2 linked regions of the Puniceibacterium sp. IMCC21224 genome follow. The protein of the gene in region 2 interacts with the protein of the main gene of each other region in a pairwise test. Links are inferred from orthologs where the notes say so. Each region holds a gene or a part of one and is shown on either strand. Other genes may lie near its edges.

The links. Proteins that work in one complex are often made in the same cells at the same time.
Region 1: the proteins of leuS (region 2) and ligA interact in binary tests that used the Escherichia coli proteins (3 or more experiments, as listed by UniProt). The link is inferred for Puniceibacterium sp. IMCC21224 from one-to-one orthologs.

What each region holds. Positions count from the first base shown.
Region 1 is NZ_LDPY01000001.1:2,367,825-2,371,223, forward strand. What follows is about bases 1-2,937. They hold ligA (NAD-dependent DNA ligase LigA), read right to left. Parts: upstream 2,560-2,937; coding sequence 442-2,559; downstream 1-441. Other genes in these bases: recG (ATP-dependent DNA helicase RecG), read right to left, coding at 1-445; ctrA (response regulator transcription factor CtrA), read right to left, coding at 2,680-2,937. In the rest of the region: more of ctrA, read right to left, coding at 2,938-3,396. UniProt on the Escherichia coli protein: DNA ligase that catalyzes the formation of phosphodiester linkages between 5'-phosphoryl and 3'-hydroxyl groups in double-stranded DNA using NAD as a coenzyme and as the energy source for the reaction.
Region 2 is NZ_LDPY01000001.1:3,785,770-3,789,814, forward strand. Bases 469-3,589 are described here. They hold leuS (leucine--tRNA ligase), read right to left. Parts: upstream 3,251-3,589; coding sequence 686-3,250; downstream 469-685. Other genes in these bases: lptE (LPS assembly lipoprotein LptE), read right to left, coding at 469-699; IMCC21224_RS26645 (CAP domain-containing protein), read left to right, coding at 3,510-3,589. Outside these bases: holA (DNA polymerase III subunit delta), read right to left, coding at 1-202; more of lptE, read right to left, coding at 199-468; more of IMCC21224_RS26645, read left to right, coding at 3,590-4,045.

The sequences.
Region 1 (3,399 bases), 1.4 Mb from region 2 along the record:
GCAAGGTCGCAGCCTCGTCCGGACGAACAACATGATCGGGGTGCACCATCTGCGCCATACCATCAAAGACCTCAACCCGGCCCGAAACGATGCGGCGCTGATCTGTCGGCAGAAGTTTGCTCAGAAAGTCGCCCCGCGCATGGAAATGGACAATCTGGAACGTGGTTTCAGAGTCGGTGACAGTGATTCGATAAGCGCCGCCCCGACTGCGTGGGGCATGATGCTCGCCAATCGTAACTTCGACCGTCAACACCCCCGGCAGGTCCGCGCCCCGGATCGTCTGGCGCAACGCCCGGTCAATGCCGGAATGGGGCAAAGTAAAGAGCAAGTCGCGCGGCGCCACAATGTTCAATTGCGCTAACAGCTGTGCCGTTTTCGGTCCCACGCCGTCCAGCGCCGTGATCGCACCAAACAGTGGAAACAGGATTTCCGGACGGCCGGTCATCCCTGCCCGATCAGCGTCAGCCAACTGTCTTCATCAAGGATCTCGATCCCCAGTTCACGAGCCTTTTTCTCTTTGGAGCCCGCGCCCGGCCCCGCCACCAGAATATCCGTCCGAGCCGAGACCGAGCCTGCGACTTTCGCCCCCAGGGTTTCGGCGCGCGCCTTGGCCTCGGCGCGTGTCATGCGTTCGAGTGTACCGGTGAACACCACCGTTTTACCCGCAACCGGGCTGCCGTCGGTGTTGCGTTGCTCAGCCGCCTGAATGTTCAAATGCGCAACCAGCCGCTCGATCGAGGCACGCTCAGCCTCTTGTCGAAAGCTCGCCACGAGTGATTGCGCCATGACGTTCCCCACGCCGTCGATCGCCAGCAGGTCGTCCCAAGCCGCCCCCTCCTGACTGGCGGCATCACGCATCGCAGCTTCGAAAGTGTCCCATGTACCGTAATGCCGGGCCAAAAGATTCGATCCCGCCTCGCCCACGTGGCGCAAACCGAGGGCGAAGATCACCCGACCCAGCGAGATTTTCCGCTTTTCGTCAATCGCGGCAAAAAGATTCGCGGCAGATTTGTCACCCCAACCCTCGCGGTTCTTCAACTGCTGCAGGCCCGAGCCATATTTCTTTTTAAGGTCAAAGATATCCGCGGGTTCTTTAATCCAACCGTCGCGATAGAATTGTTCGATCTGCTTGGCGCCCAGCCCTTCGATGTCAAAGGCATTGCGCGCGACAAAATGCTTTAACTTTTCGACCGCTTGCGCCGGGCAAATCAGCCCGCCGGAACAGCGCCGCACTGCGTCACCTTCCTCGCGCACCGCGTCGGATTGGCATTCCGGGCAGGTCGTCGGAAACTCAAAAGACTTGGCGCTATCGGGTCGCCGGGACAGGTCCAGATCAGCTATCTTGGGAATCACATCGCCGGCACGGTAAACCTGCACCCAGTCGCCGATGCGGATGTCCTTGCCATCGCGAATCTGCGCACCAAACGAATCCCGACCGGCGATATAGTCTTCGTTGTGCAGCGTCGCGTTGCTGACCACTACGCCGCCCACCGTCACAGGGCTCAGGCGCGCGACCGGGCTGAGCGCGCCAGTACGCCCCACCTTGATGTCGATCGCCTCGAGCCTTGTCCACGCCAGCTCGGCCGGAAACTTGTGCGCAATCGCCCAACGTGGGGTGGTTGAACGAAATCCAAGCCGCTCCTGCAACGCCAGATCGTTGACCTTGTAGACCACACCATCAATGTCATAGCCGAGCGTCGCGCGCTGACCTTCAATCGCGCTGTAGTGCGCCAGCATTTCGTCAGGTCCATCACACACGCGGGTGAGCGGATTGACACAGAATCCCAGCTCCGCCAACCGGGCAATCGCGCTCATCTGGGTATAGGCCAATGGTTCAGATAGCGTACCCCACGCATATGCAAAGAACCGCAACGGCCGATTCTGTGTGATCCGGGCATCCAGTTGTCTCAAGCTGCCCGCTGCCGCGTTGCGGGGGTTCGCAAAGGTCTTGCCGCCGCGTTCAGTTTGGCGGGCGTTGAGCGACGCAAAATCCGCATGGCTCATATAGACCTCACCCCGCACTTCCAGCACCTCGGGCGCATCTGTCAGATCCGCCGGAATATCGTCTATGGTCAACGCATTTGCGGTCACGTTCTCGCCCACGGTGCCATCGCCACGGGTCGCCGCCTGCACCAGCCGTCCTGATTCATACCGCAGACTCAGCGACAGTCCGTCAATCTTGGGTTCAGCCGTATAGTGTAATGCCCCCTCTTCCGAGAGCCCGAGGTATCGGCGAATCCTCGTATCGAACTCAATGACTTCGCCGCGGTCAAAGGCATTGCCCAGAGACATCATACGCGTGGTGTGCGTGACCTTTCCAAAGCCTTCGGACGGAGCTGCCCCAATCCGGTCCGAAGGGCTATCGCTACGCTTAAGTTCGGGGAACTGGGCTTCGATCTCGGCGTTGCGCCGCTTCAGCGCATCGTAGTCCGCATCCGACAGGACCGGTCTATCATCGGCGTGATAGTCGGAATTTGCCCGGTTCAGGCGAAAGGCCAGATCCGCGAGTTCTTCCCTCGCCTGCGTCTCGGTCAACGCCTCAACTGCCCTTTTCTCCACCGTGCTGACCCTTCGACAACAATATTCATGGGTCAACTGATATGCGCGGGAAGAAGGCGGGTCCAGCCTGCAACCTTAGCAACGCCAGAATTGATTGTCTCAGGCCTGTCAGGTCAATTATCAAGCACCAATGGCGAGTGGCGGAACCAGATCTTTGTTGGGTTCCGGATCCCGCAGGACATAGCCACGCCCCCAGACCGTCTCGATATAGCTGTCTTCGCAAGTGGCTTCGCTCAGCTTCTTGCGCAACTTGCAGATGAAAACGTCGATAATCTTAAGCTCTGGTTCATCCATACCGCCATACAGGTGATTCAGGAACATTTCCTTGGTCAGGGTGGTCCCCTTGCGTAGGCTCAGCAGCTCGAGCATCTGATATTCCTTGCCGGTCAGATGCACCGATTTGCCGCCAACATCCACAGTCTTTGCGTCCAAATTGACAGCGATCTTGCCAGTTTTGATAACCGACTGCGAATGGCCTTTTGACCGGCGGATGATTGCATGAATCCGCGCGATCAGTTCATCCCTGTGAAAGGGTTTGGTCAGATAGTCATCCGCACCGAATCCGAACCCTTTGATTTTGCTCTCGGTATCATCCGCCCCTGACAGAATCAGGATCGGCGTCTCGATTCGGGCAAGCCGCAACTGCCGCAATACTTCGTGCCCATTCATGTCCGGCAAATTGAGATCAAGAAGAATCAAATCGTAGTCATAAAGCTTGGCCAGATCGATCCCTTCTTCCCCAAGATCAGTCGCATACACGTTCAGGTTTGCATGGGTCAGCATCAACTCGATACTTTTCGACGTAGTCGGATCGTCTTCAACAAGTAAAACACGCATAGG
Region 2 (4,045 bases):
TCGCGGGATCTTTGCGCAAATCACCTCCGAGGAGTCTGGTCAGCCGCATTTCGGTTTCGCCCTCGGGACCGATCAGGGCCGCGATGACCTGCTGACGTTTCAGGGCGACACGCATCGCATCCTCGCCATAGATCAGCAGGCCGGTTTTGTCCGGATCAGGCCGCGCGAAATAGGCGGGCGCATCACGGGGGCTCAGCTTCATGTCGACCCGTCAGTTCCGGTCAGATCGGGCGACAGCAGAATCAGCTGGTCGATGATCCGATCTGCCAGCATCACCATCAACTGCGCTGTCGCATTGCGCTGCGAGGCCAGAATAGACACATTCGACCCGGTGGCGGAATAACCGGTAAAGGCGACGATCTGACGATCCGCCAGTGCAACACCCGTGGCATCGCGCAGAGTGTAATTCGCCCGCCCCAGCAGCCGCGTCCGAGTCGTCGATCCGTCCGAGGCGATGGCCTGCCCTTCGCTGTCGACTTCGATCACAACCGACAGCGTATAGCGCCCGCCGGTGCTGCGACCCAGCCGCTCTTCGATCCGCTGGGTCAGCAAATACGCCTCGTGGGTGTCGGGGGCGTCGACCAGAACCTGCCCCTGCAACCGATGTGCCGCCCCTTGCGGACCATAGGCAGGCGTGAACCCGCAAGCCCCCAGAGCCAGCGCAGACAACAGGAACAGGCGGCGGTTAGATGACGACATTCACAATCCGTCCGGGCACAACGATCAGTTTCTTGGGCTGGGTGCCGTCCAGCGCCTTGACCACAGCATGATGCGCCAGCGCCAGGGTTTCAACCTCGGCCTTGGGCATATCGCGGGGCACGGTGATTTCGCCGCGCCGTTTGCCGTTGACCTGAATCGGCAGGGTCACGCTGTCTTCGACCATCATTGCAGGGTCCGCCTGCGGCCATGGTGCCTTGGCCACCAGGCCCTCTCCACCCAGAAGCTGCCAGATTTCCTCGGACAGATGCGGGGTCATTGGCGCCATGAGCTGTGCCAGAACCTTGGCGGCTTTGCGTTTGGCAATCGCGCCGGCGTCAGATTTCTGCAAGGCGCTGGTAAAGGCATAAAGCCGCGCGATCGACGCGTTGAAGCCAAAGGATTCGACCCCCATCGTGACATCGTGGGTGGCCTTGTGCATTTCACGCAGCAACGCCTCGTCCTCACCGGGTCTGCCTTTGGTGTCACCTACCGCGGCGATCTCGGACGCGATACGCCAGACACGGGCCAGATGTTTCGAGGTCGCCTCTGCCCCGGCGGCGGTCCATTCCACATCCCGTTCGGGCGGGCTGTCGGACAGCACGAACCAGCGGGCGGAATCCGCGCCGTACTGGCTGATGATTTCGACCGGATCGACCACGTTGTTCTTAGACTTGGACATCTTGGCCGAGGGGATCACCTGCACCTCCGCGCCGCTGTCCTTCAGCACCATCTTGCCGTCACGCGGTTCAACCTCTTTGGGATAGTGATACTGCGGGCGGCCATCGTCGCGGGTGGTCTGGTAGATCGCGTGCGTCACCATGCCTTGGGTAAACAGCGCGTCGAACGGTTCAACCGCCGAGGCGGGCAGATGCCCAGTCTTGTGCATCGCGCGGGCAAAGAACCGGGCATAAAGCAGGTGCAAAATCGCATGCTCGACTCCGCCGATATACTGATCAACGTTCATCCAATACGACGCCTCATCCGGGTCGGTCGGTGTGGTGGCGTTGGGCGATGTGAAGCGGGCGAAATACCACGAGCTGTCGACAAAGGTGTCCATCGTGTCGGTTTCACGCTTGGCCGGTTTGCCACAAGCCGGGCAGGCGCAGCTGCGCCAGGCGTCGTGCCGATCCAGCGGATTGCCGGGGATGTCGAAACTGACATCGTCAGGCAGCTTGACGGGCAGATTTTCCTTTTTCTCAGGCACCACGCCACAATCGGCGCAATGCACCACCGGAATCGGGCAACCCCAGAACCGTTGCCGCGACAGGCCCCAATCGCGCAGGCGGAATTTTGTCACGCCTTGCCCGACGCCGTTCGATTCGCAAAATGCAATGGCGGCGTCGATGCCTTCGGTCCCGGTCTGCCAGGCCTCACCAGCAAAGCCTTTGACATAAAAGACCTGTTCAGTCTTGGTCGGCACATACGCGACTTGCAGTTCGGTCGGGCTCTCCTCGGACGGCAGATAGGTTGCGACGATGGGCAGGTCATATTTGGTGGCAAAGTCGAAATCGCGCTGGTCATGCGCCGGGCAGCCAAAGATCGCGCCGGTGCCGTAATCCATCAGGATAAAGTTCGCCACGTAGACCGGCAATTCCCAAGCGGTGTCAAAGGGATGACGGACACGCAAGCCAGTGTCAAAGCCGCGCTTTTCGGCTTTTTCCATCTCTTCCTCGGACGTACCCATGCGGCGGCACTCAGCGTTGAACGCGGCCAGTTCGGCGTTGTCCTTTTCAAGCTGCTTGGCCAGCGGGTGGTCCGGCGAGATGCCAACAAAGGATGCGCCCATCAGCGTGTCGGGACGTGTGGTATAGACCTCAATCCGGTCAAAACCCTCAGGCGCGTCGATGGTGGAAAAGGCGAATTGCAGCCCGCGCGATTTACCGATCCAGTTGGCCTGCATCAGCTTGACCTTGGCCGGCCAGTTGTCGAGCCCGTCGAGCGCAGTCAGCAGATCATCGGCCATGTCCGAGATTTTAAAGAACCACTGCGTCAGTTCGCGCCGTTCCACAACGGCACCCGACCGCCAGCCGCGCCCATTCTCAACTTGTTCGTTGGCCAGAACGGTCATGTCGACCGGATCCCAGTTCACCACCGCGTTCTTGCGGTAGACCAGCCCGGCATCAAGCATATCAAGGAAAAGCGCCTGCTGCTGGCCGTAATATTCCGGGTCACAGGTCGCGAATTCGCGGCTCCAGTCCAGCGATAGGCCCAGTTTTTTGAACTGCGCCTTCATCGACGCAATGTTGCCGTAGGTCCAGTCACCCGGATGCACATTGCGCTCAATTGCGGCATTCTCGGCCGGCAGGCCAAAGGCGTCCCAACCCATGGGATGCAGCACGTTGTGCCCGGTCGCCAGTTTGTAGCGCGCCACGACATCGCCCATCGTGTAGTTGCGCACGTGGCCAATGTGCAGATTTCCCGACGGATAAGGGAACATCTCGAGCACATAGTATTTCGGTTTGTCGTCAGACCGGCGGGCCTGAAAGGTCAGGGCATCATCCCAGGCCTTTTGCCACTTCGGCTCGATCTCGGCGGGGTCATAGCGCGACATCATTTTTCCTTTGCTGCGCAACAGGCATCGGTGCTGGCCCCGGTTGATAGGTGGATGCGCCCCCATCGTCCAGTGCCTAGCGCCGCTTAGACGCCCCCGGTCCGCCACCATGCGTGCATAATTTGGTCAAACTTGACCGCTATCCAACAAGGGTTGCGGATCGTTCCCGTGACAATCAAGGTAATGTGACTGGTCGGCCTGGCGTTCCCACCGCCGCGCGACCCCCCCAAAGGGCACGCGACAGGAAAGAAATGACAGTATGATGTACCCCTCTGCTTTCGAACAATACCTGCTTGAGCTGACCAATCAGGCGCGGATAGATCCGCAGGGTGAATTCGACCGACTGATCACCGATGCCGCGAATCAGGTTGGAGTGACGTCCGAGATCACTGCGGCGTTGCAGTATTTCGATGTCGATATGGATGTGCTGGCGACGCAGTTTGCCTCGCTCACTCCTGTGGCCCCGCTGGCCTGGAGCAGCGCACTCGCCACGGCCGCGGACGGCCATACCGCGCTACTGATCACGACGGACAGCCAGACCCACCAGACCCCTGGCGAAGCTGGCATTCTGGCGCGGGCGCAGGGCGCGGGATTTTCGGCCAACTACGTCTCTGAGAACGTCTACTCCTACGCCTATGATGCGCTATTCGCCTATGCCGGGTTCTTTATCGACTGGGGCAACACCGCGACCGGGATTCAGACAAATGTCAGCCACCGGGTGAATATCATGAACCCGAGTGTCTATGAGGTCGGCATAGGGGCACGGGCTGAAAACGACAGCGCCACGGCCGTTGG